4 regions of the Bradyrhizobium sp. NP1 genome follow, and region 2 is predicted to be linked to each of the others. Evidence: predicted binding sites of a transcription regulator. Region 2 holds the regulator's gene; each other region holds the start of a gene.
What was found. The regulator PhoB, encoded in region 2, activates phosphate uptake and scavenging genes when phosphate is short. The targets are predictions, from matches to a motif close to TGTCATNNANCTGTCAT.
Positions count from the first base shown of each region.

Region 1 (7,468 bases), 3.5 Mb from region 2:
ATGGCCGGCTGGCGCTCGCGATCGAGCGCGGCCGGGTGGTGCGGGTCGACCGCGGCGAGGCGCCGGCCTAAGGGATCGCTAACCGGGCCCTACCACCTCACCTCGACGCCGACCGTGCCCTGGTGCGATTGCATCGTGGTGCGGAACTTGCCGTCATAGTTCAGATAGACCCGCGCCGTATTGCTCAGGCCGATCGATGCGGACGCGCCGGCATCCGCACCATAGCGGCTTTCGCCGATCCCCTGCAGCGTGATGCTCTCGGGGCCGAGGCTTGCCGTGATCGCGCTGAAGTTCTGCGAGAAATTGTCGACGAACTTGCCGTAAGCCGAGAGGTCGACGACGCGGCGATCGACGATCCAGTAGTGGCCGACCTCCGCGCCAAGAAGCATGCGGGCACGCTCGAGCGTGGCGCCGCCCACCGTCAGCGGATCGACGCCGCCCGCTTCCTGGAACGATCCGTTCGCGGCGCGGACATATTCGAAATCGACCTTCGGCACGATGCGGGTCTGTTCGATATTCCAGTAATAGCTGAGTTCGGTCAGCGCGCCATCGAGCTCGGCGTGATAGGCCGCGGTCGCAAAGCCCGGACCGGACTCGCGGCTCGACCGGGCGGCACCAAAGCCGTGCACCAGCGCGATCGCCCAGGTCCAGGGCCCCTTGTCCACGGAGGCGTTGAAGCCGAGCTGGGTGAGATCAAGACTTGCCGATTGCAGCGCCAGCGGCACATCGATCGAGGTGCGGCTCTGGTCGATCGAGACGCCGATATTGACGCCGGGTGCCACGCGCGCGCCGAGGCCGGCGACGCCACCCCAGGTCTGGCGGTTGTCGGCGGCGAACGGGCCTTGCGCGCCGTTTCGCGCCGAGATGCCGTAGGCCTCGGCCCACGAACGCAGCGGCGGATTGTCGGCGGCCTCCGAGGCGCCGCCGCCGCCGGGATTGTTGCGCCAGATGCGATCGAAACCGCTCGCCTGGTTGCCGAGCCGCTCCAGGAACGTGCTCCCCAGGTTCAATGCGGTCGCGCCCGTCGAGATGTCGGCATTAACCATCGTCGGGGTTGGGATCGGGGGCGGCAGCCCGACCGGCGGGCCTACCACTTGCGCCTGCGCCGCCGGTACCGCCGCCATCATCGCGACGAGCGCGAAAACAGCCGCAACCGCCCTCGCAGGCCAGCCGCCCGATCCGCCGCGCAGCCAAAGCCGCGGTGAGCCCATCATGCCCTTCCCAGCCGAATTCCTGGCCCGACAAATCGCATAAAACCTTATCGAGCCTAGCGGATTTGCCCCTAGTTCCGGCGGGCGGTCAATTGCCCCGCGGCACGGATCGGCGCGCTCCTGGGCGGTTGTGGTTCCCCGGCCACAGGTCGCCTTGGCCGTGCAACGGGCCGCCGCTTTAACCTCAGGTGCGGCCACGGCTTGCTAAGGCGCCGTTTTCATGTTGCAATACCCATACAATCGGTTCCTGGCCGTTCGACTTGTGCGTTTTCGCGACGTGGAAATTCAACAGACTTCCGGAAGCCCGTTGTGGCGTGGCACGCGAAGAGCGTGGCCGCGTCTTTTTTTGTGCCTAGACTAGGAGACAGGCGATGCCGAAGGGTACCGTCAAATGGTTCAACCCGACCAAGGGTTATGGGTTCATCAAGCCGCAGGTGGGCGATAAGGACGTTTTCGTCCACATCTCCGCCGTCGAGCGTGCTGGGCTCACGACCCTCAATGAAAACCAGGTCGTCGAGTATGACCTCGTGGAAAACCGCGGCAAGTCATCCGCGGAAAACCTCAAGGTTTCCTGAGTTTCGTCGCGATCTGCGCAGCTTTCGTGATTGTCCCCCGGCGCCAGCGCCCGGGGGATTTTTACTTTTCCTGCGCGCGTGCCGCGCTGTGAATTCAGCTCGCGGTCGGCGAAATCAGGAAATTGCCTGAGGTTGCGCTCGCCTCGATCCGGCAGCGATCCTGCTCCAGCCGGATTTTTCCGGTCGCAAGCAGCCGCAGCGCTTCCGGATAGATGCGATGCTCGATCTCGAGGATGCGCTCGGAGAGCGTTTCCGTCGTATCATGATCGCTCACGGGAACCGCGCCCTGAACCACGATAGGGCCCGCGTCGGTCTCCGCCGTGACGAAGTGCACTGTCGCGCCCGATATCCTGACGCCGGCGCGCAGCGCCTGGCCGTGCGGATCGAGCCCGGGAAACGACGGCAGCAGCGAAGGGTGGATGTTGAGCATCCGCCCGGACCAATGCCGGGTGAAGTCGGCCGTGAACAGCCGCATGAAGCCGCCGAGACAGATCAGCTCGATGCGGTGCTGGTCGAGCGACGACTGCAGGGCCCGCTCGAAGGCAGCGCGATCCTTGCCGAATGGCTTGCTTTCGATCAGCGCGGTCGCAACACCTGCCGCCTTCGCCCTCGCCAGCCCGGCCGCGTCGGCGCGATTGGAAACGACAAGCGCGATCTCGGCCGGAAAATCCGCCGTCTTCGCGGCCTCGATCAGCGCGGCCATGTTGGAGCCGCGTCCGGATATCAGGATGGCGACGCGCCGCTTCATTGCCTCTACCACGACAGGTCGAGATGACCGTTGTAGACCACGCGGTGCTCGCCGCTTGCCTTGATCACTTCGCCGAGCAACGCGACGCTCTCGCCGGCCTCCCTGAAGACGTCGCAGACCTGGTCGATCGCGTCCGCCCTGACGATCGCGATCATGCCGATACCGCAATTGAAGGTGCGCAGCAGCTCGAGCTCGGCGATGCCGCCCTGTTCGGCGAGCCATTTGAACACCGGCAGCACCGGCAGCCGCGCCAGATCAATGCCGACGCCGAGGTGCTTGGGCAAGACGCGCGGAATGTTGTCGGTGAAGCCGCCGCCAGTGATGTGCGCAAGGCCCTTGATCGCGCCGGTCTCGCGGATCGCGCGCAGGCATGATTTCACGTAGAGCCGCGTCGGCGTCAACAGCGCTGCGCCCAGCGTCATGACCGGCGAGAACGGTGCCGGCGCGTCGAAGCTCACGCGCGAGCTCTCGACGATCTTGCGCACCAGCGAGAAACCGTTGGAATGCACACCCGACGAGGCAAGCCCGATCACGGCGTCGCCTGCTTCGATGTCAGACCGCGGCAGCAGCGTGCCGCGCTCCGCCGCTCCGACCGCAAAGCCGGCGAGGTCGTAATCGCCGGCTTTGTAGAGGCCGGGCATCTCCGCGGTTTCGCCGCCGATCAGCGCGCAGCCGGATTCGCGGCAGCCTTCCGCGACACCCGCCACGATCGCGGCGGCGGCCTCCGGCTCGAGCTTGCCACAGGCGAAGTAGTCCAGGAAGAACAGGGGTTCGGCGCCCTGCACCACGAGGTCATTGACCGACATCGCAACGAGGTCGACGCCGATGCCGCCATGCAGCCCGGTTTCGATCGCGATCTTGACCTTGGTCCCGACCCCGTCGGTCGCAGCGACCAGGACGGGGTCCTTGAAGCCTGCGGCCTTGAGGTCGAACAGCCCGCCGAAGCCGCCGATCTCGGCGTCGGCGCCCGGGCGCGCCGTGGCGCGCACCATTGGCTTGATGAGGTCGACCAGGCGATTACCGGCGTCGATATCGACGCCCGAATCGGCGTAAGTGAGCCCGTTTCTGCGTTCGGCCATACAAAATTCCGCTTGTATATCCGGCTGGTTACGTCGGATTCCGCGTCAGCGCAATGGCTCGTAAGCGCCGCCAGCATATACTATGTGTAGATAAGCGGCTCAGTCCCCAGGAGCCGTGTCTCTTGCGCCGGGAAGCGCCGTGAGCATTCCGAACATCATCACGCTGGGTCGCATCCTGCTGGTCCCGATCATCGTCTGGGCGATCGCCTCGGGCGAAATGGAGATCGCGTTCGCCATCTTCGTGATCGCCGGCGTCAGCGATGCCGTGGACGGCTTCCTTGCCAAGCGCTTCGACATGACGAGCGAACTGGGCGCCCTGCTCGATCCGCTCGCCGACAAGGCGCTGCTGGTCACGATCTACGTGGCGCTCGGCATCTGGGGCGCGATCCCGCGCTGGATCGTGATCCTCGTGGTCTCCCGCGACATCATGATCGTCGCCGCCGTCATCGTGTCGTGGCTGTTCGACAAGCCGGTTCCGATGAAACCGCTGATGGTCTCCAAGCTCAATACCGTGGCCCAGGTCGCGTTCGCCGCCTTGGTGCTGGCCTCGCTCGGCTTCGGTTTCAGGCCAGCGCCCTATGATCTGATCCTGATGGGATTCGTAACCGTCTTTACGCTGGTGTCCGTATCGCTTTATCTCGTGGAATGGGTACGGCACATGAGCACGATAGAAGCGCGCTAGCGGAGCGGATTTGACGTTCGCTACCCGGTTGCCGCGATTTCCTCAGGCGAACGTCAAATCCAAAGCTCCACGGGCATCAATGATTTGCTAGTGGTCCTTTTGATTCTTACATTCGCAAAAGTGCCTGCAGCGATGGGGTGCGAATGTTAGAATCGGATCACGAGGCTGCAAGGCCTGGTTTACTGGCGGCATGGAGTGAGTTGTGGCTGGCCGCGTTCAACCCCGTCAACTGGCCTTTGCGTTGCCGCATGCGGAGAGCCTGACGCGCGACGATTTCCTGGAGGGCCCGGCCAATGCGGCGGGCCTCGCGCTGATCGACGCGTGGCCGGAATGGCCGAACCGCGTCATGCTGCTGGTGGGGCCGGAAGGTGCTGGCAAGAGCCACCTCGCCAGCATCTGGGCCGAGCAGGCCGGCGCCCGATCGACCACGGCGCGCGCGCTTGATCTCGCCGCAGTCCCCGCGGCGCTCGCAACCGGCGCGCTGGTTGTCGAAGATCTGAAACCCGGCGAGTTTGACGAGCGCGCGCTGTTTCACCTGATGAACCTGGCGCGCGAGGACGGAGCCTTCGTGCTGATCACCGCCCGCGCGGCACCGGCGGCGGCCGAGATCGAGCTGCGCGACCTGCGGTCGCGCCTGCGCGCGCTGCCCGTGATATCGCTGCTGCCGCCCGACGACGGGCTGTTGCGCGCACTGATCGTCAAATTCTGCGCCGACCGGCAGCTGGCGGTCGACGAGGCCGTCGTCAGCTATCTCGCCAGCCGGATCGAGCGCTCCTACGCCGCGGCGCGGCAGGCGGTCGCGCTGCTCGACAGCGAGGCCTTGCGGCTGGGCCGGCCGGTAACGCGGGCGCTCGCCGCGGAACTGCTCCGCAAAACCTGACGGGAACCGCCTTGACGCCGCGATCGGCGGGAACGTCAATGTCATCGAAACGTCATCGCACTAACACATGGTTGCGCGGCGTTTGCTCAAACGGCCCCGCCCGGCGACGCGAAATGGATAAGAATCTGATGGATTCGGCACAAGCCATTGAAAACAAAGAAAAAGAAGCCGAAGTTCTGGCGCCGCCATCAATTGCGGCGAGCCCCGAGCGCTTCATCAACCGCGAGCTGTCCTGGCTGCATTTCAACCGCCGGGTGCTCGAGGAATCGGTCAATCCGGGCCATCCGCTGCTGGAGCGGGTGCGGTTCCTGTCGATTTCTGCCAATAACCTTGACGAGTTCTTCATGGTCCGCGTTGCCGGCATCAAGGCCCAGGTGCGCGAAGGCATCGCCGAGCGTAGCCCGGACGGGCTGACGCCGGCCGAGCAGCTCGTCATGATCAACCAGAACGTTTCGCAGCTTGCCACTGACCAGCAGGCGATCTGGCGCGATCTACGCGGCCTCCTGTCCGAGGCCGGCATTGCGCTGGTCGATGCGCGCGACGTCAGCAAGTCCGAGCGGGCCTGGATCGAGGACTACTTCCTGCACAACATCTTCCCGCTGCTGACGCCGCTGGCGATCGATCCGGCCCACCCCTTCCCGTTCATCCCGAGCCTCGGCTTCACGATCGCGCTGCACATGACGCGTGCCTCCGACGGCAAACCGATGAATGCGTTGATCCGCATGCCCGGCAAGATCGACCGCTTCATCCGCATGCCCGCCGGCAAGGACGGCGCGGTGCGCCTGATCACGCTGGAACAGGCAACCAGCCTGTTCATCGGCCGCCTGTTCCCGGGCTACCACGTCAACGGCCAGGGCGCCTTCCGCATCATCCGCGACTCCGAGCTCGAAATCGAGGAAGAGGCGGAAGACCTGGTGCGGCTGTTCGAAACCGCCCTGAAGCGGCGGCGGCGCGGCTCGGTGATCCGGCTGGAGATCGATGCCAAGATGCCGGAGGAGCTGCGCATCTTCGTGCAGCACGCGCTGTCGGCATCAGATGACGAGGTCTTCCTGGTCGATGGCGTGCTCGCCATGAACGAGCTTTCGCAGCTCACCCGGCTCGACCGGCCCGACCTCGAATTCTCGCCCTATGTGCCGCGCCATCCGGAACGGGTGCGCGAACATGGCGGCGACATCTTCGCAGCGATCCGCCAGAAGGACCTGATCGTCCATCACCCTTACGAGTCCTTCGACGTCGTCGTGCAGTTCCTGCAGCAGGCCGCGCGCGATCCCGACGTCGTCGCGATCAAGCAGACGCTCTACCGCACTTCCAACAACTCGCCGATCGTGCGCGCGCTGGCGGAGGCCGCCGAGGCCGGCAAGTCGGTGACCGCGCTGATCGAGCTCAAGGCGCGCTTCGACGAGGAGGCGAACATCCGCTGGGCGCGCGACCTCGAACGCGCCGGCGTGCAGGTGGTCTACGGCTTCCTCGAACTGAAGACGCACGCCAAGCTGTCGATGGTGGTGCGCCGCGAGGGCGGCAGCCTCACCACCTATGTCCATACCGGCACCGGCAACTATCACCCGGTGACCGCGCGCATCTATACCGACCTCTCCTATTTCACGTCCGATCCGACCATCGGGCGCGACGTGGCGCGGGTGTTCAACTACATCACCGGCTACGCCGCGCCGAGCGACCTTGAGAAGATGGCGGTGTCGCCGCTGACGCTGCGCAAGCGCATCATCGAGCATATCCAGGGCGAGACCAGCCACGCCCGCCACGGCCGGACCGGCGCGATCTGGATGAAGATGAACGCGCTGGTCGACCCCGACATCATCGACGCGCTGTACGAGGCCTCGCAAGCCGGCGTCTCGATCGAGCTCGTGGTGCGCGGCATCTGCTGCCTGCGGCCGGGCCTGCCCGGCCTGTCGGAGAACATCCGCGTCAAATCGGTGATCGGACGGTTCCTGGAACACGGCCGGATCTACTGCTTCGGCATGGGACAAGGGCTGCCGAGCACCAAAGCAGCTGTGTATATCTCGTCTGCCGACATGATGCCGCGCAACCTCGACCGCCGCGTCGAGGTGCTCTGTCCGCTGCAAAATCCGACGGTGCATCAGCAGGTTCTCGAACAGATCATGGTCGCCAACCTGAAGGACAATGAGCAGAGCTGGCAGTTGTTGCCGGACGGATCGTCAACGCGTATGAAGACCGCGAAAGGCGAGGAGCCTTTCAACCTGCACAACTATTTCATGACCAATCCGAGTCTCTCAGGCCGTGGAAAGTCGCTCAAGGAATCCTCGCCGCGCCGTCT
Region 1 is NZ_CP127385.1:4,329,076-4,336,543, forward strand. It holds gene rnd (ribonuclease D) at 1-71, shown strand, start outside; gene QOU61_RS20920 (autotransporter outer membrane beta-barrel domain-containing protein) at 90-1,214, opposite strand; gene QOU61_RS20925 (cold-shock protein) at 1,583-1,786, shown strand; gene purN (phosphoribosylglycinamide formyltransferase) at 1,881-2,534, opposite strand; gene purM (phosphoribosylformylglycinamidine cyclo-ligase) at 2,540-3,613, opposite strand; gene QOU61_RS20940 (CDP-alcohol phosphatidyltransferase family protein) at 3,753-4,295, shown strand; gene QOU61_RS20945 (P-loop NTPase family protein) at 4,498-5,175, shown strand; gene QOU61_RS20950 (RNA degradosome polyphosphate kinase) at 5,304-7,468, shown strand, end outside.
Region 1: QOU61_RS20950 (RNA degradosome polyphosphate kinase) is a predicted target of PhoB. The motif match lies at 5,215-5,231, and genes of this name have one in related genera.

Region 2 (7,468 bases):
GCACGCCGTGGCTCACCCCACCCGTCATGTCGTTCGCTTCGCTCTCGACATGCCACCCTCCCCGCAAGGGGGAGGGATAAAAGAGCTACGCCGCGCCCTCTTCCGCGCCGGCCTCGTGCGGGGTGAACTCGTAGACCGAGGAGCAGAACTCGCAGGTCACGACCACCTTGCCGTCCTTGACCATCTCGGCACGGTCCTTCGGCGCGAAGCTCTTGAGCATCGCGGACACCGCGTCGCGGGAGCAGGAGCATTGCGCCTTCAGCGGCAGCGGCGCGAATACCCGGACGCCGCGCTCGTGAAACAGCCGGTACAACAGCCGCTCGCCCGACAGATCAGGATCGATCAGCTCGATGTCTTCGACGGTTGAAGCCAGCGACTTGCCTTCGACCCAGGCGTCGTCCTCCGCGACCACATGGGGGGCGGTGCCTTCCGGCGCATCGCCGGGATGGAGGTCGGCCTGCCGCGCGCGCTCCGGCGCCTTCGGCAGGAACTGCACCAGCATGCCGCCGGCGCGCCAGCGATGCTCGCCGCCTTCGCGCCATTCCTCGCCGACCGCGAGCCGCACACGGGTCGGGATCTGCTCGGAGCGCAGGAAATATTCGTGGGCGGCATCCTCGAGGCTGCCGCCGTCGAGCGCGACCAGACCCTGATAGCGGCTCATGGTGGGACCGCGATCGATGGTCATGGCGAGATGGCCCTTGCCGAGCAGCGCGCCCGACGTGAGGCCGTCCTTGAGGCGGGCCCGGTCGAAGCGCGCATAGGCGCGCAACCGGTCCGGCGCCTGGAAGTCCACGATCAGGAACGACACCGGACCGTCGGTCTGGGTCTGCAGCAGGAAGCGGCCCTCGAATTTCAGGGACGTGGCGAGCAGCGTCGTCAGCACGATCGCTTCGCCCAACAGCTTGCCGACCGGCGCGGGGTAATCATGCTTGGTGAGGATGTCGTCGAGCAGCGGGCCGAGCCTCGTCAGGCGGCCGCGCAGGTCGAGCGGCGCGACCTCGAAGGGCAGCACGGTGTCGTCCAGCGGAACCGCCGACGGCGCCCGGATCGGGCTCTGCGGCGAGCTTTTGGTGTCGGGAGATTGTGAAACCATGGCGCCTATCTGGGGTCGCTCGCGACGAAACAAAAGGGCTTGACAGTCCTCCCGTCGAACGCCCGGACCCATGACCACAGCCGTCGGCGGCTGCGGCAGAGCATGTCGGCCATGATGCGCGAACGAGGGAACGCGCGCGTCCTGGCGGAAGCCAGGACGACACGACCGGATAATCCTACCCGGCCACGTCAAAACACCAGGCCAGGATGCCCTTTTGCGCATGCAGGCGGTTTTCGGCCTCGTCGAACACCACCGATTGCGGCCCGTCGATCACCTCGTCGGTGACCTCTTCGCCGCGATGGGCCGGCAGGCAATGCATGAACAGCGCATCGGGCTTGGCGAGCGACATCAGCTTGGCGTTGACCTGGTAGGGCTGCAGCAGATTGTGGCGGTGCTCGCCGTCCTTGTCGCCCATCGACACCCAGGTGTCGGTGACGACGCAGTCAGCGCCGCGCACCGCGGCTTCCGGATCGTTGCCGAGCACGATCGGCGCGTCGGTGGCCTTGATCCAGTCGCGCATCGTCTTGTTCGGCGCAAGCTGCGGCGGGGTCGCGACATTGAGCTTGAACTTGAAGCGCTCGGCCGCATGCGCCCACGACGCCAGCACGTTGTTGTCGTCGCCGGTCCAGGCCACGGTCTTGCCTTCGATCGACCCGCGATGCTCCTCGAAGGTCATCACGTCGGCCATCACCTGGCAGGGGTGCGAGCGCCGCGTCAGCCCGTTGATGACCGGCACCGTGGCGTGCGCGGCAAGTTCCAGCAGCGCGTCGTGGTTGAGGATGCGGATCATGATGGCGTCGACGTAGCGCGACAGCACGCGCGCGGTGTCGGCGATGGTCTCGCCGCGGCCGAGCTGCATCTCCTGACCCGTCAGCATGATCGCTTCGCCGCCGAGCTGCCGCATGCCGACGTCGAAGGAGACGCGGGTGCGCGTCGAGGGCTTCTCGAAGATCATCGCGAGCACCTTGCCGTCGAGCGGCCTGGTGCCCTTCTCATGCGCCTTGAGCTTTGCCTTCATGGCGCTGGAGGCGGCGAGCACCCGCCTGAGCTCGGAGAGCGGCAGCTCGCTGATGTCGAGGAAATGACGCGGCGTCTTCATTGCGCTGCCGCCTTATTCGCGCCGCCTGCAAGCGCCGCGCAGGCGCGCTCCAGGCATTGCACGGACTGCTCGATCTCCGCTTCGCTCACGATCAGCGGCGCGAGGAAGCGGACGACGTTGTCGCCGGCGCCGACAGTCAGGAGCTTCTGCTCGCGCAAGCGCGTGACGAGATCGCCCGAGGGCACCACCGCCTTGACGCCGATCAAGAGGCCCTCGCCGCGCACTTCCGAGAGCACGGTCGGATAACGGTCGACGACGGAAGCGAGCTTCTGCTTCAGCAGCAGCGACATCTTCTGCACATGCGCGAAGAAGCCGGGCTTGAGCATGACGTCGAGCACGGCATTGGCGGCTGCGATCGCCAGCGGATTGCCGCCGAAGGTCGAGCCGTGCGAGCCCGGCGCCATGCCGGAGGCGGCCTCCGCGCTCGCCAGCACCGCGCCAATCGGAAAACCGCCGCCGAGCGCCTTGGCGAGCGACATCACGTCAGGGGTAACGCCGAGCCGCTTGTAGGCGAACAGCTCGCCGGTGCGGCCCATGCCGGTCTGCACCTCGTCGAAGGCGAGCAGAAGGCCGCGCTCGTCGCAGAGCTGGCGCAGCGCCTTGAAGAAGGCCATCGGCGCCGAGCGCACGCCGCCTTCGCCTTGCACGGGCTCGATCAGGATGCCGGCGGTGTGGGGACCGATCGCCTTCTTCACCGCCTCGATGTCGCCATGCGGCACCTGGTCGAAGCCGTCAACCGGCGGCCCAAAACCTTCGAGATATTTGGCGGAGCCGGTGGCGGCGAGCGTCGCGAGCGTGCGGCCGTGGAAGGCGCCCTCGAAGGTGATGATGCGGTAGCGCTCGGGATGGCCCTTGGAGAAGTGATAGTGGCGCACCAGCTTGATCACGCCCTCCATCGCTTCCGCGCCGGAATTGCAGAAGAACACGAGGTCGGCGAAGCTCTCATCGCACAGCCGCGCGGCGAGCTTCTCGCCATCGGGGCTCTTGAACAGGTTCGACATGTGCCAGAGTTTCGTCGCCTGCTCCTGCAGCGCCTTGACCAGATGCGGATGCGCGTGGCCGAGCGCGTTGACCGCGACGCCCGAGGTGAAATCGAGATAGCGCTCGCCGTTGGTCGCGACCAGCCAGCAGCCTTCGCCGCGTTCGAAGCCGAGGTCGACCCTGGCGAAAACCGGAAGCAGATGCGACGTGGCGCTGTTGGTCATGGCGGTCACTTGAGCGTTCGAGAACAATGATGATGCGCGCATTGGCGCGGCCGCATCAACAGCAGAAAACAAAACGTGCCGCCTTTTCAGGGCGGCACGTAGAAGCATTCTAGGCGCGCAGAGATGGGTGTCAATGCCGTCAGGCGCAGGCTGCGCGGGGCCTGTGCCGCCCGTAACATTGCGGTGTGGTGGAAAAGACAAAATCAAATGCATAAGTAACGGAACATGTGGACGTCGTGGCCGGGGACTCTTGCGCCCGAGTCACGCCATATTGTAGCGTTTGGGCCGTCGGATACGACATCTCGTGCGGCGGTTCTGACCCTCAAGAGTGTTAACGGTTCGCGTAAACGTCCGGGCGCGCCTGATCGGCCCGGCGAGGGTTAAGGGATTCTGCGCGCAGGGATTTTTTTTGGCATCGCAGCACCGCCTGGCAAGCGGCCGGCGCTACGCGAAGGGAAGAGCGTGATGACGGTATTGACCTGGTCCGACGAGCGCGTCGAGCAGTTGAAGAAACTCTGGGAGGCCGGCCTGTCGGCGAGCCAGATCGCCGCCGAGCTCGGAAACGTGACGCGCAACGCGGTGATCGGCAAGGTGCATCGGCTCGGCCTTTCGGGCCGCGCCAAGAGTCCATCGTCGGCGGCGCCACGCCAGCGCAAGGCGCGCCCCGCCCAGCACATGATGCGGGTATCGCGCCCGGTCTCGCGCGGCAACACGGCGCTCGCGCACGCCTTCGAGGTCGAGCTCGAGCCCGATCCGATCGCCTATGACAACGTGGTGCCGATGAGCCAGCGGCTGTCGCTGCTCGAATTGAACGAGGCCACCTGCCATTGGCCGGTCGGCGATCCCGCCAGCCCCGACTTCTTCTTCTGCGGCGGCAAGGCGCTTGCCGGACTGCCCTATTGCGCACATCACTCGCGGGTCGCCTATCAGCCCGCCGCCGATCGAAGGCGGCCGTCGACCAAGCCGAATTCGAGGTAGGCTCGCTCGCCGGCGGATGTCGTCCCCGCGAAGGCGGGGACTCCGAACCACTGAACCACGTGGTCATTTCGAGCTGTCGATGCAGCTCGTCCAAGCAATCAAGACCTGCGGTTATGGGTCGCGGCCCGCGCGGAGCCTATCAACGCGCGCGTTCGCGGGACGACGGCGATCACTCCGCGGCTTTGGCGAAGCGGTCGTCGAGCGCGTAGCCGGCGCCGCGGACGGTGCGGATCGGATCCTGCTCGCGGCCCGGATTGAGCAGCTTGCGCAGGCGGCCGATATGCACGTCGACGGTGCGCTCGTCGATATAGATGTCGCGGCCCCAGACGCTGTCGAGCAGCTGCTCGCGGGAAAACACCCGGCCCGGGTGCTCGAGGAAGAATTCGAGCAGGCGATACTCGGTCGGGCCGAGATCGATCGGACGGCCGGATCGCGCCACGCGGCGCTTCTCGCGATCGAGCTCGATGTCACCATAGGCGAGCACGGTTGCGAGCCGTTCGGGGCTCGCACGACGCAGCAGGCCTTTCACGCGCGCCAGGAGTTCCGGCACCGAGAACGGCTTGACGATGTAGTCGTCGGCGCCGGTCGCAAGCCCGCGGACGCGCTCGCTCTCCTCGCCGCGCGCGGTCAACATGATGATCGGAAGCTGCTTGGTCTCGGGCCGCGCCCGCAGGCGCCGGCACAGCTCGATGCCGGACAGGCCCGGCAGCATCCAGTCCAGCACGATCAGGTCGGGAACGCGTTCCTTCATTCGCGTGTCGGCATCGTCACCGCGCGCCACCGTCTCGACCTCGTAGCCGTCTGCCTCGAGGTTGTAGCGCAACAGCGTGGTCAGCGCCTCCTCATCCTCCACCACCAGTATGCGCGCGCTCATGGCTAGGTCTTCTCCATTGGCTTGAGCCGTGGCCTGATCCGCTGCTTCGCCCCGCGGCTTAATTGTTGCCCGGAATCGTGGCAGCGAAGGTCGTCATGTCACCCTTCGGACGCTTGTCGAGAATCTGCTGGCCTTCGATCATGTAGAACACGGTTTCCGCGATATTGGTCGCATGGTCGCCGATCCGCTCGATGTTCTTGGCGCAGAACATCAGGTGAATGCAGAACGAGATGTTGCGCGGATCTTCCATCATGTAGGTGAGCAGTTCGCGGAACAGCGAGGTGCAGATGGCGTCGACCTCCTCGTCGCCCTTCCATACGCTCATCGCCGCCGGCAAATCGTGCGCCGCATAGGCGTCGAGCACGCTCTTGACCTGCTGCTGAACGAGGTCGGTCATGTGCTCCAATCCGCGGATCAGCTTCAAGGGATGGAAATCGCTTTCCAGCGCGGCGACGCGCTTGCCCATGTTCTTGGCGAGGTCGCCGATCCGCTCGAGGTCGATCGCCACCCGCATGGCGCCGACGATCTCGCGCAGGTCGACCGCCATCGGCTGGCGCCGCGCGATGGTCAGCACCGCGCGCTCCTCGATCAGGCGCTGCATGTTGTCGATCTCGAGGTCGGCCGCGACCACGCGCTGGCCGAGCGCGATGTCGTGGCGCACCAACGCGTCGACGGATTCGACGATCATGCGTTCGGCGAGGCCGCCCATCTCCGCTACCAGGCGGGTGAGTTCCTGCAGGTCGCTGTCGAAAGCCTTGGCGGTGTGTTCAGAAGCCATGTGTCAAAATCCTCCGCGGTCAGCGTGTCAGCCGAAGCGGCCGGTGATGTAGTCCTGGGTACGCCGATCGCTCGGCGAGGTGAAGATCTTGCTGGTCTCGTCGAACTCGATCAGCTCGCCGAGATACATGAAGGCGGTCTTGTCGGAGACGCGCGCCGCCTGCTGCATGTTGTGAGTGACGATCGCGATCGTGTACTGCTCGGACAGTTCCTGGATCAGCTCCTCGACCTTGGCGGTGGAGATCGGATCGAGCGCCGAGCACGGCTCGTCGAACAGGATCACCTCCGGCCGCACCGCCACCGTGCGGGCGATGCAAAGCCGCTGCTGCTGGCCGCCGGACAGGCTCAATCCGCTGGCGTTCAGCTTGTCCTTGACCTCGTTCCAGAGCGCGCCGCCGCGCAGCGCCTTCTCGACCCGGTCGTCCATCTCGGACTTGGAAATCCGCTCGTAGAGGCGGATGCCGAAGGCGATGTTCTCGTAGATGGTCATCGGGAACGGCGTCGGCTTCTGGAACACCATGCCGACCCGCGCGCGCAACAGGTTGAGGTCGAGCCGGGGGTCCAGGATATTGGTCTGGTCGAGCATCAACTGCCCACTGGCGCGCTGGCCCGGGTAGAGGTCGTACATCCGGTTGAAGATGCGCAACAGCGTCGACTTGCCGCAACCGGAGGGACCGATGAATGCCGTCACCCTGTTGGTGCCGAGCGTCAGGTTGATGTTCTTCAGCGCGTGGTTCTCGCCATAGTAGAAATTGAGGTTGCGAGCGGTCACCTTGGCGGGCGCCTCCGGCAGCGGCACCGAATGGCCGTGCGAGCTTGCGGTACTCATGGATACAGAAAGATCGTTCATTTTGCGCTCCTCTCGGCGCCCAGGATGCGCGCGCCGATATTCAGCGCGAGCACGGTCAGTGTGATCAGCAGGGCCCCGCTCCATGCGAGTTGCTTCCAGTAGGCATACGGGCTCTGCACGAAGTTGTTGATGGTCACCGGCAGGTTGGCCATCGTCTTGGTCAGGCTCAGGCTGAAGAACTGGTTGGACAGCGCGGTGAACAGCAGCGGCGCGGTTTCGCCGGCGACGCGTGCGGTCGCGAGCAGCACGCCGGTGATCAGGCCGCTTCGCGCCGCGCGGTAGGCGATCCTCTTGATCACCAGCGAGCGCGGCAGCCCGAGCGCGCTCGCGGCTTCCCGCAGCGGGTTCGGCACCAGCAGGAGCATGTCCTCGGTGGTGCGCAGCACGACCGGGATCACGATCACCGCAAGCGCGAGCGAGCCCGCGATCGCCGAGAAGCCTTTCATCGGCACCACCACCGCGCCGTAGATGAAGAGACCGATGATGATCGACGGCGCGCTGAGCAGGATGTCGTTGATGAAGCGGATCACCGAGGTGAGGCGGTCGTTGCGGCCATATTCGGCGAGGTAGGTGCCGGCGAACAGGCCGAGCG
Region 2 is NZ_CP127385.1:830,820-838,287, reverse strand. It holds gene QOU61_RS03930 (Hsp33 family molecular chaperone) at 86-1,093, opposite strand; gene argF (ornithine carbamoyltransferase) at 1,269-2,192, opposite strand; gene QOU61_RS03920 (aspartate aminotransferase family protein) at 2,189-3,397, opposite strand; gene QOU61_RS03915 (GcrA family cell cycle regulator) at 3,863-4,375, shown strand; gene phoB (phosphate regulon transcriptional regulator PhoB) at 4,545-5,249, opposite strand; gene phoU (phosphate signaling complex protein PhoU) at 5,308-6,027, opposite strand; gene pstB (phosphate ABC transporter ATP-binding protein PstB) at 6,055-6,876, opposite strand; gene pstA (phosphate ABC transporter permease PstA) at 6,873-7,468, opposite strand, start outside.

Region 3 (7,468 bases), 2.0 Mb from region 2:
CCAAGCTGGCGCCAGTGGTCGTAGTCGGCCGCTTGTCCCCGCATCGAGATCATGGCGTTGATGGCGGAGCAGCCGCCGATCACCTTGCCGCGCGGGTAGGCCAGTGACCGACCGTTGAGGCCGGGCTCGGCCTCGGTCCGGAACATCCAGTCCGAGCGCGGATTGCCGATGGCGAAGAGATAGCCGACCGGAATGTGGAACCAGATCCAGTTGTCGTCGCCGCCCGCTTCCAGGATCAGCACGCGATTTTTCGGATCGGCGGAGAGGCGGTTGGCAAGGATGCAGCCCGCGGTGCCCGCACCTACGATGACATAGTCGAAGTCGCCCTCAAGCTGTCGTGCCATCTCGCATTTCGCCCGCCGTCAGCCCCGGCTTGATGCCGGGCATCCACGTCCTTGCTTCTCTATTAGTCGGACGCGGATGGCCGGGACAAGCCCGGCTTTTGCAGGCCCTTGGTCGGCGTTCGGGCATCCCCGGCAGGCTTGGGTGGATTGCGCGGGCCGTGCTACACAAGACGTTCAACCCATAAGAAACCGGACCCGCCATGCCCATCGTCAACCGCGTCGCCGATCTGCAACCCGATATCCAGGCCTGGCGCCGGGACCTCCACGCGCATCCCGAAGTGCTCTACGAGGTGCATCGCACGGCCGCCTTCGTCGCCGAGCGACTGCGCGAATTCGGCTGCGACGAGGTCGCAACGGGTCTTGGCAAGACCGGCGTGGTCGGCGTCATCAAGGGCAGGAAGCCGGCCGGCGGCGACGTCAAGGTGATCGGCTTGCGCGCCGACATGGACGCGCTGCCGATCGAGGAGCAGACCGGGCTGCCTTACGCCTCCAAGACCCCGGGCCAGATGCACGCCTGCGGCCATGACGGCCATACCGCGATGCTCCTGGGCGCGGCGCGCTACCTCGCCGAGACCCGGAATTTCGCCGGCCAGGCGGTCGTGGTGTTCCAGCCGGCGGAGGAGGGCGGCGCGGGTGCCGCCGCGATGATCAAGGACGGGCTGATGGAGCGCTTTGCCATCGACCAGATCTACGGCATGCACAACGGCCCCGGCATGCCGATCGGCTCGTTCGCGATCCGCACCGGCCCGATCATGGCGGCGACCGATTCCATCGACATCAACATCGAGGGCATCGGTGGCCACGCGGCGCGGCCGCACAAGAGTCTCGATTCCGTCCTCGTCGGCGCCGAACTGATCACGGCGCTGCAGCAGATCGTCTCGCGCAACGTCGATCCGCTCGACGCTGCGGTGATCTCGATGTGCGAATTCCACGCCGGCAACGCCCGCAACGTGATCCCGCAGACCGCGGTGCTTCGCGGCACCGTGCGCACGCTGACCGCCGAAGTGCGCGAGCTGGTCGAGAAGCGGGTGCGTGCGGTGGTGGCCGGCGTCGCGCAGATGACCGGCGCCAAGATCGACCTCACCTATGAGCGCGGTTATCCCGTCACCAACAATCACGCGGTACAGACGCAGTTCGCGACCAGGGTCGCGAAGGAAATTGCGGGCGACACCAATGTGCACGAGATGCCGCCGCTGATGGGTGCGGAGGATTTCGCCTATATGCTGGAGAAGCGGCCGGGCGCCTTCATCTTCTGCGGCAATGGCGACAGCGCCGGCCTGCACCATCCGGCCTACAATTTCAGTGACGAGGCGATCGTGTTCGGCACCTCGTACTGGATCAAGCTGGTCGAGAACACGCTGCCGGCGTGAGAGGTCATTTGCGAGGGAAATGAGTAGGGTGGGCAAAGCGGAGCGTGCCCACCGCGATGATGGCGACCTCGAACGTCACATCGATTACATTCATTTCAATCCAGTCAAACATGGGCTCGTTACGCGCGTCGTCGATTGGCCGCACAGCAACTTTTCGCTTTGTCGCGCGCGGGCTGCTCGTCTCCGACCGGGGTGGAGACATAAGGGATATCTTGGGATCGTTCGGTGAATGAACGGTGGGCACGCTTCGCTTTGCCCACCCTACGGGAATTTGGCGCTTGCGATCGCCAATGCCAAAAGGCCCGCGCCGAGCGCGGGCCTTCTGTTTTGGACTGCCGCGCGGCCTCTCGCGTACTCAGAACAGGCGCGAGAAGATCACGTAGAGGCAGCCCGAGATCAGGATCGCGGCCGGCAGCGTCAGCACCCAGGCCATCACCATGTTGCGGATGGTTGCGACCTGAAGCCCTGAGCCGTTGGCCGCCATCGCGCCCGCGACGCCCGAGGACAGCACGTGCGTGGTCGATACCGGGAGCCCGAAATTGTCGGCGGCGAAGATCGTTGCGGCCGCGACCAGTTCGGCGGAGGCTCCCTGCGCATAGGTGAGGTGGGTCTTGCCGATCTTCTCGCCGACCGTGACCACGATCCGCTTCCAGCCGATCATGGTGCCGAGCCCGAGCGCGATCGCGACCGCGACCTTGACCCAGGTCGGGATGAACTTGGTGGCGTTGTCGAGCGAGGCCTTGTAGGCGTTCAAGGTCGCGACCTCCTCCTTGTTGAGATCGTTCTCCTTGTCCTTCATCAGGAAGCGGATCGCTTCCGAGGTCAGGTACATGTCGTTGCGGGTGTTGCCGACGACCTCCGCAGGCACCTTGCTGAGCGAGCCGTATTTCTGCACCTGGTCGCCGACGTCCTTCACCAGCACCGCGAGCGAAGGATAGGTGCCCTCATTGAGGTGGTGCTGCGAGACATATTGCGTCACCGCGGGCCGCGGATCGCCGATGATGCTGTGGCCGGCGCCCTTGGCCGCGATCACCTTGGAGGCGGCGTCCGACGTCTGCTGGAACTGCGCGACCTGGGATTCCGGCAGTGCGCGGTTGAGCGCATAGGCGGTCGGCACGGTGCCGATCAGGATCAGCATGATCAGGCCCATGCCCTTCTGGCCGTCATTCGAGCCGTGCGCGAAGCTGACGCCGGTGCAGGTCAGGATCAGCAGGCCGCGGATCCAGAGCGGCGGCGCCTTGTTGCCTTCGGGCGCGGCGTAGAGCGCGGGGTTGCGGACGATCACCCTCAACAACATCAGCAGCAGCGCGGCGCAGATGAAGCCGACCAGCGGCGAGAGCAGCAGCGCATAGCCGATCTCGGTCGCCTTGCCCCAGTCGACGCCCGAGGTGCCGTCGCGGCCGCGCAGCAGCGCGTTGGCGACGCCGACGCCGATGATCGAGCCGATCAGCGTGTGGGAAGAGGAGGCGGGCAGCCCGAAATACCAGGTGCCGAGATTCCACAGGATCGCGGCGATCAGCAGCGCGAACACCATGGCGAAGCCGGCGCTGGAGCCGACCTGCAGGATCAGCTCGACCGGCAGGAGCGAGACGATGCCGAAGGCGACCGCGCCGGTCGAGGTGAGCACGCCGAGGAAGTTGAACAGCCCGGACCACATCACGGCGGCTTCGGCCGGCAGCGAATGGGTGTAGATGACGGTTGCGACCGCGTTGGCGGTGTCGTGGAAGCCGTTCACGAACTCGAAGCCGAGCGCGATCAGGAGCGCGACGAACAGCAGGATATAGGGCAGGTAGGTGGTGACGCGGGCACCGGTCGCGTCGACGTCGACATAAATGCTGTAGGCGACAAAGAGCAATCCGGCGGCGAGGATGCCGAAGAAAATGATCATCGTCAGCGGGTTGAAGCCCTTGTCGAGGTTGGGCCGCGATGCCGGCTGGATCGGCGCGCCCTCGCTCATCGACGGATTTAATGCAACGTCGGTCATTCTGACCCCCATGAAAGTCACTGAAGGCCCATTTGTGACCGATGGATTTGAAGGTTAGATGACACAGGCCGGGCTTGTTGATGCGGCGCAGCAACCACGAAAATCATGCGTGATGCGTTATGTGATGCAGTGAATTGAGATCGATGCCTGGGAGCCGTGATTGCGCGGAGCGAAGGCGACGAAACAACGCCCATCGGTGCCGGCAGGATGCTGGATTGCTTTGCGGAGCCCGCGAGGGCGCATTCGCGTGGCCTATTTGCTCGCAAGGATGATGCGCGAGGGGCGTTTCACGCCGCGCGCGCCGATTTCTTCAAAAAGTCTGCCGCGAGCTTCAGGTCGTCGACGAAGCGCTGATATTCGAGCGCCTTTGCCTCTTCGTCCGGCAGCCGCAAGAGATAGGACGGATGCACCGTCACCAGCGCCTTGGTGTTGTCGTCGAGATCGATCAGCCGGCCGCGGTTCTTGTTGATGGGCGTGATCTTGCCCAGCACGCATTGCGCAGCGGTGGCGCCCATCGCCACCACGAGGCCGGGCCTGATGGCGGCAAGCTCGCGCTCATACCACGGCCGGCAGGCCTTGATCTCCGGCGTCGACGGCTTCTGGTGCAGCCGGATCTTGCCGCGCGGCACGAATTTGAAGTGCTTCACCGCGTTGGTGATGTAGACCTTGCTGCGGTTGATGCCGGCCTCTTCCAGTGCGCGGTCGAGCATCTGGCCTGCGGGCCCGACGAAGGGCAGGCCTGCGAGGTCTTCCTTGTCGCCGGGCTGCTCGCCGACCAAGACGATCGAGGCGTCTTGCGGACCTTCGCCGAACACGGTCTGGGTCGCGTTCTTCCAGAGCGGGCAGGCGCGGCAGGAGGCTGCTTCCTCGCGCAGCGTCGCGATAGTGTCCGTCGAGGTTGCAGGCTTGCGTTTCATCGAGGCTTCCGGCCGTTGCGGGATTGAAGCCGCACCGGCGATCCTTGTACCGGTCCAGTATTCGGCATCGGCGATCAGAGGCTTAATGATCGAACTGTCGTGCAGGTTCCTCCAGGATCGTGTCGGCATGTCCTCCATGGTCTTCAGCCGCACCCGCGTCGGATCGAAGATGGGTGCACAGTAGCGGCGCCAGATTTCTTCCAGCCTGTCCTCGGCTGGTGTTTCGGCGCGCGCGATCCCTGCGGTATCGCGACGGCATGACCGTCCCAATGCGCGCAGACATCAGGGGTCAGGATCGACCAGGGCATGTCGGCATAACGGCTTGCGAAGAACGGTGCGGTTGCCGCGACAATGTGATGCTCGGGCTCGAACCAGGCGACGAAATGCGACTTCTGCTCGCGGCCGACTTCGCGGAAGCGGACGAGAGTTTGCATCCTCTGCTGGTCGCGATGCACCGCCTTCGCCATTTCAGTCACCCGCGCGACCTCAGGGTCGTCGGCCACATTCAGCAGATCATGATGGCTGCGCAGCCGCCACAACAGGCGGTAGAGCAGGTCGAAGCGGTTGACGTCGCGGTGCAGGATCGCGGCCTGCGCGCGTTCGACAAACTTCGCCGCGACGCTGAACGTGTCGGCGGATGTGTCGAGCGGCTCTGTTGCGACCGCCTCGCTGCCTCCCACCGTCCACGTCACCTCGGCGGGGCTTATGTCGTTGAGCGCCAGCGCGCGCGCAGCCCTGCGCCAGCCATCGAAATCGGTTTCGCTGTCGAGCGAGATGCGATGCATGGGCTTTCCTTTCGTCATGACCTAGTGCCCGCTTTCCGAAGTTCGTGAACCATCGCCGCGACCTCTTGCACGAACTTCGGAAAGCAAAGGGCACTAGCAAACCTATGATTTCAGTGCCGCTTTCGATCTGACGTTCCTGAGACGATCTCGCTGCAACCACTGCAGGAACGTCAGATCGGCGGCACAGATGCGAAGTGACGAGGCAGGCGGCTATCGGCTTGAATCGCATTGATTTTGCTGATGAATTTTCAGGTGTCTCAAGTCGATTGACTCTTGGGAGCCTGTTAGCTTTATATTAGAACATATCATGAACAAATGGGCCAGATCCTGGTTCTCTAAAAACCAGCAATGGCCTCATCACCTCTTGAGGAGCGGCGCATGACCAGCGCACGCCTGAGCACGCTTGCGTCCTTGCGCGGCGACATCGCGCGCCTGGAAAGTTCGCCTGCAGCCGATGCGCTGAAGAAGGCCCGGCTCGGCCATGCCTTAGCCGACGCGGCGCTGCATGGCGGGCTCGCCGCGGCCGCCGTGCATGAAGTGTTTTCCGAAGGCCATCAGAGCGCAGCCGCCACCGGATTCATCGCAGGGCTCGCTGCGCGCGTCGCGCCGCGCCGGCCGCTGGTCTGGGTGCGGCAGGATTTTTCCGCCATCGAAGCCGGCGCGCTGTCGATGGCGGGGCTTGCCGAACTCGGCCTCGATCCGCGCGCGCTGGTAAGCGTGCATGCGGCCGATGCCGAGGGCGCCTTGCGGATCGCAGCCGATGCGCTCGCCTGCGACGCGGTCGGCGCGGTCGTTCTGGAAGTATGGGGCGAGGCGCGCTCGTTCGATCTGGTCGCAAGCCGCAAGCTGACACTGACTGCGCAGGCGTCCGGGGCGACCGGCCTGTTGCTGCGGATCGCGGCAAAACCTTCTCCCTCCACCGCGGAGACGCGCTGGATCGTGCGCGCGGCGCATTCGCCGCCGGCGGCACGCTTTGCCGCATGGGGCGCGCCGGTGTTCGACGCCGAGCTCGCTCGCAACCGTCATGGCCCGGTCGGTCGTTGGATCATGGAATGGAAATGTGATGAGTGCCTTTTCGCAGAACCAGCGGCGTATTCTCAGCCTGTGGCTGCCGCGCCTGCCCATCGACCGCATCCGGCGCAAACTGTCCGGCGGCAACGACGCGCCGGGTAATCATGCGGGCCGTATCCCGTGTGTCGTCATTGCGAAACAGAACAATGCGGTGACGCTTTATGCCGTCGACGATGAAGCCGCGCGCGGGGGCCTGACGATCGGGCTGCCGCTCGCCAACGCCCGCGCCATCTGCCCGGAGCTCACCGTGTTCGACGCCGACGAGTCGGCCGACGCCAGGACGCTCGAGGACATCGCCGCCTGGTGCGACCGCTTCACGCCCCTGGTGGCGCTCGATCCGCCGCATGGCCTGTTCCTCGACATCACCGGCTGCGCCCATCTGTTCGGCGGCGAGGCCGCGCTGCTCCGCCAGGTCAGCGATGAATTGCGGCGGCAGGGTTTTGTCGTCAGTGCGGCGATTGCCGGCACGTCCGTCTGTGCGCGCACGCTGACGCGCTGTGCTTCCGGCGTGATCGTGGAGGAGGGCGGCGAAGCCGCCGCCGTCCAGCGGCTGCCGGTCGCCGCGCTCGGCGCCGACGAGGCGATCGCGAGCGGCCTGCGCCGGGCCGGCTTGAAGACGATCGGCGACGTCGCTGCGCGCGCCAGCCATGAAATTGCGGCGCGCTTCGGCGCCGGCTTCACGACGCTATTGGCGCAGGCGCTCGGCCAGGACGATACGCCGATCAGTCCGCGCAAGCCGGCGCCGGATTATATCGTCGAGAAGCGCTTTGCCGAGCCGGTCGCAACCGACGGTGCGATCCGGCTCACTTTGTTGCATCTGGCGCAGACGCTGGTCGCCGCGATGGATCGGCAGGGCAAGGGCGCGCGGCGGCTGGAGGCGAGCTTCTTCCGCACCGACGGCGCGGTGCGCGCGATCGTGGTCGAGACCGGGCGGCCCGTGACCAGGGCCAATGTGATCGAGCGCCTGTTCCGCGAGCGGCTCGAGGCGCTGAACGAC
Region 3 is NZ_CP127385.1:2,834,260-2,841,727, forward strand. It holds gene QOU61_RS13395 (GMC family oxidoreductase) at 1-344, opposite strand, end outside; gene QOU61_RS13400 (M20 aminoacylase family protein) at 545-1,714, shown strand; gene QOU61_RS13410 (inorganic phosphate transporter) at 2,070-3,698, opposite strand; partial or broken gene QOU61_RS13415 (UdgX family uracil-DNA binding protein) at 3,986-5,400, opposite strand; gene QOU61_RS13420 (ImuA family protein) at 5,779-6,573, shown strand; gene QOU61_RS13425 (Y-family DNA polymerase) at 6,464-7,468, shown strand, end outside.
Region 3: QOU61_RS13410 (inorganic phosphate transporter) is a predicted target of PhoB. The motif match lies at 3,746-3,762, and genes of this name have one in related genera.

Region 4 (7,468 bases), 3.1 Mb from region 2:
CGGCCGCAACTCCCGTCATCGACGTGCCGGAGCGCGCGACCACGCCCGCGGCCGAGCGGCTCGCGGAGCCGGCGCCGGCAACGTCGTTCGAGCCGCCGGCCCCTGCAGCCACAATCGAGCCGCCGATCGTCGAACTGTTCGCACCGGCCGCCGAAGCGCCTGCGGAGATGGCCGCGCCGGTTGCCGCGGCAGCCGTCACGCCGCTGCCCGAGGTCTCGCCGTCGCTCGGCTCGACCATCATCGCGAGCGGGATCCTGCGCAGCCCCAGCGTGCCCGCGAACGATCCGCTGGCGCCGATCCGGCGCATGAGCCAGGCCGAGAAGATCGCGTTCTTCTCGTAAAGGCTCCGGCGACGCCGCCAAGCCTCTGACGACAAATCGCATTCCCCGCCGTCTCCGTCACGCGGGGCATTCCTGCAGCCGGCAACGACAAGGGGCAGAGCAGCGATGCTCTGCCCCTCTCTTTGAACGACGATTTCAGGCGACGAGCCTGGCAAACAGATCGGCATCCACGTTGCCGCCGGAGAGCACGACGACGACGGTCTTGCCGCGCGCCTCGATCCGGCCGGCAAGCAGGGCGGCGAGCCCGACCGCCCCGCCGGGCTCGACCACCAGCTTCAACTCGCGAAAGGCAAAGGCGACCGCGGCCGCCACCTCGGCGTCGGATGCGGTCACGCCCTGGGACAACAAGCGGCTGTTGATCGCAAAGGTGATCTCGCCGGGCATCGCAGCCATCAGCGCGTCGCAAATCGTGCGGCCTGCGGCATGATGCGCCTCGCGCGCTCCGGCGCGCAGCGAGCGCGCATGGTCGTCGAAATTCTCGGGCTCCGCGACGATCACGGCGGCGCCGGGAAAACGCGCCTTCACCGCGGTCGCAACGCCCGCGATCAGGCCGCCACCGGAAGCCGGCGCGATCACGATGTCGGGGGCAAGCCCGAGCGCGGCCATGTCCTCGGCGATCTCGCGGCCTGCGGTGCCCTGGCCTGCAATCACGAAGGGATCGTCATAGGGCGGCACCACGGTGGCGCCGCGCTTCTGTGCAAGATCGCGGGCGATGGCCTCGCGGTCCTCGCGATCGCGGTCGTAGAGCACGACCTCGGCGCCATAGGCCTTGGTGCGCTCGCGCTTCAAGGCCGGCGCGTCGGAAGGCATCACGATAGTCGCGGGCATGTCGAGGATCTTGGCGGCGGCGGCGACGCCTTGCGCATGGTTGCCGGAGGAGAAGGCGACCACGCCGCCCTTGCGCTTCTCCTGCGGGATCGACGACAGCTTGTTGAAGGCGCCGCGAAACTTGAACGATCCGGTCCGCTGCAGCACTTCCGGCTTCAGAAACACCTTGGCGCCGACCCGTTCGTTCAGGACGGGAAAGGACAACAATGGCGTTCTGACTGCGACCGGCGCCAGCACGCGCGCCGCCGCATCGATGTCGGATGGGGTGACTGGAAAAGGCGAGGCTGTTTGGGTCATACCCGCTTGTATCGCGCCGGGCGACAGGCCGGCAAGTCACGCCCCCGGCAAGTCAGGCGACGAAGCGCGGTTCCTGGGCGATGAATTCAACGCCGTTCGGGTCGGGCTCGTGGATCTCGGCCATATGCTCGATGAAGGCGCGGGTCGAGACCTCCCAGGTTTGCCGTGCGGCAAAATCGACGCAGGCTTGCGGGCGGATTTCGAGCGCGGCAAGGCACGCCTCGCGCAAATCATCGTCCAGCACCCCGACCGGCTCGGTTCCGATCACGTCGCGGGGGCCGGTGACTGGAAAAGCGGCAACCGGCAGACCACTGGCGAGTGCTTCCAGGAGCACGAGGCCGAACGTGTCGGTCTTGCTCGGGAACACGAAGACGTCGGCCGCCGCATAGACCTGCGCCAGCGCCTCGCCATGCAGCGCGCCGAGGAAGATCGCCTCCGGATAGTTCTGCTCGAGCATGGCGCGCGCCGGGCCGTCGCCCACCACCACCTTGGTGCCGGGCAGGTCGAGATCGAGAAACGCCTCGAGGTTCTTCTCCACGGCGACGCGGCCCACGCTGAGGTAGATCGGGGCCGGCAGGCAGAGATCGACCGCACGCGGATGAAACAGCGTGACGTCGACGCCGCGCGGCCACAGCACCACATTGGCAAAGCCGCGTTGGCGCAATTCGGTAGCCAGGGCCGGCGTCGCCGCCATCACCGCCTGGCTCGGGGCGTGGAAACGGCGCAGCGCCCGCCACACCAGGGATTCCGGAATCGGCGCGCGCGCCCGGACATATTCCGGAAAGCGGGTATGGAAGCTCGTGGTGAAGGGAAAGCCGTGCTTGCGGCAATAGCGCCGCACCAGAAGCCCGATCGGTCCCTCGGTCGCGATATGGATGCTGTCGGGCCGCGCGTCCTCGATCAACCGCGCGATCTTGGCCGGCCGCGGCAGCGCCACACGCAGATCGCGATAGCTCGGCATGCCGAAGGTGCGGAAGGATTGCGGGGTGAGGAAGCTGACCTCGGCGCCGAGTGGCCGCGCCGTGTCCGCCATCATGGTGAGCGTGCGGACCACGCCGTTGACTTGCGGATGCCAGGCATCGGTCGCAACCAGGATGCGCATCAGGGCGCCTTACGCCGCACGGGCCGCGACCTGGGGCAGCGGCTCAACGCGAGGCACGGGGTCGGTCCAGGTGATGATCTCGAAGCTACCGTCCTCGTGCTCGGCAAGCGCGGTGCAGCTCTCGACCCAGTCGCCGCAATTCATGTAGCGGATGCCGTGCTCGTCGCGGATGACCGCGTAGTGGATGTGGCCGCAGATCACGCCGTCGGCGCCATGCCGCCGCGCCTCATTGGCCAGCGTCTTCTCGAACGCGCCGATATAGTTGACCGCGTTCTTCACCTTCAGCTTGGCCCATTGCGACAGCGACCAGTAGGGCACGCCGAACATGCGGCGGAAGAAATTGACGAACCGGTTGACCTGGATCGCGAAGTCGTAGGCCTTGTCGCCGAGATGGGCGAGCCAGCGCGCATTCTGCACCACGAGGTCGAAGATGTCGCCGTGGATCACCAGATAGCGCTTGCCATCGGCGCCGGTGTGGACGGTGTTTTCCACCACGTCGATGCCGCCGAAATGCGTGCCGTAATAGTTGCGCAGGAACTCGTCGTGATTGCCGGGAACGTAGACCAGCTTCGCGCCCTTGCGCGCCTTGCGCAGCATCTTCTGCACGACGTCGTTGTGCGATTGCGGCCAGTACCAGTTCGACTTCAGCGCCCAGCCGTCGACGATGTCGCCGACGAGATAGATGGTGTCGGCATCGTGGATGCGGAGAAAGTCCAGCAATTTTTCGGCTTGCGAGCCGCGGGCGCCGAGATGGACGTCGGAGATAAACAACGTGCGAAAGCGTCGTTCCGGGCTTTCGTCACTCAAGGCTTCGCTACCACCCATGCGCGGCACCTAACAGATTCCCATGACAGGTCGATGACGACGACTGAAGCCACGGATGGAACCGTTAACGTTCATCCAGAAGGCGCGCGAATCAGTCCCCGTTCGCGTCATGCGGCAAATAGCAGCGCTGCGCGACAATCAGGCGACAGGCCGCGCGCGATCCCCGTCATTGCATGACCATCCACAATGCGCCGCCACATCGCATCGAGGGCGCCGCGTTTTTTCGAGAATTGAAAGTGGTTCCTTGATTCCAACATTCGCAAACATGCCTCTCAAAGCGGGATGCGAACGTTGGAGTCGGACCACTAGTAGAACTTGTGGAAGTGATGGACCGGCCCGCGGCCGCGGCCGACGGAGAAGCGGTCGGCGGCTGCGATCGCGCCGCTGATCCAGTCCTTGGCGTTGCGCACCGCGCTCTCCATCGCCTCGCCTTTCGCAAGCCCCGCCGCGATCGCCGACGACAGCGCGCAGCCGGTGCCATGGGTGTTTCTTGTCGCGATGCGCGGCGCGGAAAGCGCGAGCGTGCGCTTGCCATCGAAGAGATAGTCGATGCTCTCGCTGCCTTCGCCATGGCCGCCCTTGATCAGCACCGCCGAACATCCCAATGCAAGAAGCCGCCGGCCCTGCCGTTCGATCGCCGCGGGATCGGAGGCAAGGGACTCGTCGAGCAGCGCGGCCGCTTCGGGAAGATTGGGTGTGATCAGCGAGGCCAGCGGAACGAGTTGGCTGCGCAGCGCGTCGACGGCATCCGTCGCCAGCAGGCGTGCGCCTGAGGAGGCGACCATGACGGTGTCGAGCACGACATGCCTGGGCGACCACCGCTTCAGCCCGTCGGCGACGGCCACGACAGTCGCCTGCCCTGCCAGCATGCCGATCTTGACCGCTCCGATCGCGAGATCGCCGAACACGGCGTCGATCTGCGCGGTGACGAAATCCGGCGGCACCGGATGGATGCTCGCCACACCTTGCGTGCTCTGCGCCGTCAGCGCCGTGATGACCGATGCGCCGTAGACGCCAAAGGCGGCAAAGGTCTTCAGATCGGCCTGGATTCCGGCGCCGCCCGACGAGTCCGACCCGGCGATGGTGAGCGCGGCGGGCACGGTCATGGCAGGGCTTTCGCGTTTGCTGCGAGCGGGACCATGGGGTTTCCTAACGCGCCGGCTGCCGACCAGCAAGGTCGCTTGCCTTGCTGCCGCAAATTTGGCCTATTGGCAGAACCAGAGGCCCGGAGACGATCGCGATGGTTCCTTTCTTCGTTCAGATCAAGTGCAAGCTCGGCCAGTCCTATACGGTGGCCAATGCGCTTGCCGAGGCCGAGATCGCGTCTGAAATCTATTCCACGGCGGGCAACTACGATCTCCTGGTCAAGTTCTACGTCGACAAGGACACCGACATCGGCCATTTCGTCAACGAGAAGGTGCAGGTGCTTCCCGGCATCCAGGACACCTACACCATCATCACCTTCAAGGCCTTTGGCGCCAGCTAGTGATCCTTCGATTCTGACATTCGCAAACGTGCCTTCAGAAGTGGGGAGCGAATGCCAGCATCGGACCGGCCGTCCTGAGCATCGTGCCGCGCGCTCGCCGCTTTCCCGCCATTGTTCGGGCAGCAGCGAAGTGTGATTTACATTTGGTTCAGTGTTTCGGTGCATGATCGCCGGCGTTTGGCTGGGGGGCCAAGCGCCGTGGCCGCGCCATTTTGCGCCGCGACGGGTGCTGCCTAAGAGAGGCCGCCCATTTGTCCGTTGACCGATCAGCGACTGCGCGCGAGGCAACCGCGGGCCCGATGCCCTTTGGCGATCGGGTGCTGCGAACCCGCCGACGAGCGGCCGCTTGCGCCCTGCTCCTGGCGCTTGCGGGCTGCGCCCGCAGCGCGGACCCGCAGCCTGTGCTGTCCGCCCGCGCGGAGCCCGCGCCGCCGCCTTGCCCGACCGAGACGGCCCTGCTGACGCGCCAGCCGGCGCCGGACTGTGAATTCAAGGCAGCCGATTTCCGCACCGTCGATGCGGATGAGTTTGCGCGGCTCAAGCTCGCCTACGAGCGGCAATGCTATCGGCACGCCGAAAAGGTCGCGCGCGAGCGCCTCAACCGGCTGCAGGCGGTGCGGCGATGCGAGGTCAACGCCGCAGCGCGGGCCCGGCTCGAATCCGAGGCGCTGGCCAGCGCCGGGACCCCATCCGATGGCGTGCCGCCCCACCCGGTGGTGGCGGAACGTTAACGCCTATGGCGAGGCTGTCTCACCAAATGTGGCACCCGGCATGCTTTTGCCATATCGGGACCATCCTCAAGCCCAGATAATCCTTACACCCTAATACCATCGTCAATCGGAACTCCGCGGCGGGGGATTTCTGAGGGGGTAATTAGTCGCGAGTACGACCATGACGACCTTGTATGAGTTGCTTGATGCGCTTCCGAGCGATGATGCCGACGAGATAAGGGCCGCGTTCCGCAAGGCCGCCAAGGCCACCCATCCCGACACCAATCCCGATGATCCCGACGCGCCGCTGAAGTTCAGGCAGCTCGTCCGCGCGCACGAGATCCTCGGCGACGCCGAGCAGCGGGCCGCCTACGATCAGCTCCTGACCGCGGCCCTGCTCGAATCCCGCTCCAGGCAGACGCGCACGGCGATCTATGAGAGGATCCAGAAGGTCGCCTCCAGCACCATTGCGGCAACGGTGATCTCCGCCATCCTTATCGGCGGCTACACGCTGTTCGGACGGCTGTCGGAAACGCCAGCAATCGCCGAGCGGGCTGTCGGGGCCGCCGCCACGGTGCTGGCCGAGCTTGTCGCCATGCCGCCGCCGGCGCAGACCGAGGTGCCGGCAGCCGCGGCGCGGACGGATGCCATCGTGCCGGAGGAGGCCGGCACCCGCGCCGAGGCCGTCGCGCCGGCCGAGATCATCACCGTCAGCGCGCCATGGCCCGCCGATGGCGCCGAGCCGATCCGCAATATCGAGCTGCTTGCGGATTTCCGCGCCAACGATGCGCGGTCCTACCGCGCCCGCGGCATGGCCGCCTATCGCAGCGGCGACCTGTTCCGCGCGCTCGCCGATTTCGACCTGGCGATCCAGCACGATCCCCGCTCCGCCGAGGCTTACCTCGACCGCGGCATCGTGCTCTATCGCATGCGCAACTTCGACCGTGCCTATGCCGACATGGCGCACGCCAAGCGCATCGGAAGCACGAGCCACGCCAAAGTGCCGCTGCCGGTGCCGGCCCCTCGCCGGCTCACGCCGCCGATGCAGAGCCGCAATGCCTTCACGGTCGCCGCGAGCGACCGCTTCATCGACGCGCCGGCCCAGGCGCAGCCTTGGCGCCGCTGATCCAGGCGCGGCTGCCTCCCCTATTGCTTCTTCGGCGGCCGCGGCGGGCCCTCCACCGGCGGCAATGACTTCACATAATTCGCTATCGCCGCGCGGTCGTCTGCCGGCAGTTGCGACGTATTCTTGATCACGCGCACCATCGAGCCGCCGGCGCTGTCGCCGTCGGGCATCTGCCCAGTCTCCAGGAACGAGGCGATGTCCTTCTCGCTCCACTCGTCGAGACCCTTTTGCGTGATGTTCGGCACCCAGCCCTCGCCCTCCGGATTGGGGCCGCCGGCGAAACGCTGCGAGGCGATGATGCCGCCAAGGAAGTTGCGCGGACTGTGGCATTCCGCGCAATGGCCGAACCCGTTCACGAGATAGGCGCCGCGATTCCACTGCGCCGAGCGCGCAGGATTCGGCACGAACGGCTTGTCGTCCATGAACAGCAGCTTCCAGATCCCGACATTGCGGCGGATGTTAAATGGAAACGGCAGGTCGTGCGCGCGCGACCGCCCCGCGACCGGTGGCAGCGTCTTCAGGAAGGCGAAGAGGTCGCGGACATCGTCGGTCCTGACGCGCTCATAGGAGGTGTAGGGAAAGGCCGGGAAGTAATGCGCGCCTCCGGGCGAGACGCCCTTGGTCACCGCCCTCACGAACTCCGCCTCGCTCCACTTGCCTATGCCATCGGCCGGATCCGGCGAGATGTTCGGCGCGTAGAAGGTGCCGAACGGCGAAGGTATCGCAAGACCGCCTCCGAGCCGCAGGCGGTCG
Region 4 is NZ_CP127385.1:5,448,484-5,455,951, forward strand. It holds gene QOU61_RS26465 (hypothetical protein) at 1-341, shown strand, start outside; gene QOU61_RS26470 (threonine ammonia-lyase) at 477-1,466, opposite strand; gene QOU61_RS26475 (glycosyltransferase family 4 protein) at 1,519-2,568, opposite strand; gene QOU61_RS26480 (UDP-2,3-diacylglucosamine diphosphatase) at 2,578-3,393, opposite strand; gene thiD (bifunctional hydroxymethylpyrimidine kinase/phosphomethylpyrimidine kinase) at 3,699-4,499, opposite strand; gene QOU61_RS26490 (Lrp/AsnC ligand binding domain-containing protein) at 4,634-4,879, shown strand; gene QOU61_RS26495 (hypothetical protein) at 5,281-5,610, shown strand; gene QOU61_RS26500 (DnaJ domain-containing protein) at 5,771-6,715, shown strand; gene QOU61_RS26505 (c-type cytochrome) at 6,736-7,468, opposite strand, start outside.
Region 4: QOU61_RS26480 (UDP-2,3-diacylglucosamine diphosphatase) is a predicted target of PhoB. The motif match lies at 3,416-3,432, and genes of this name have one in related genera.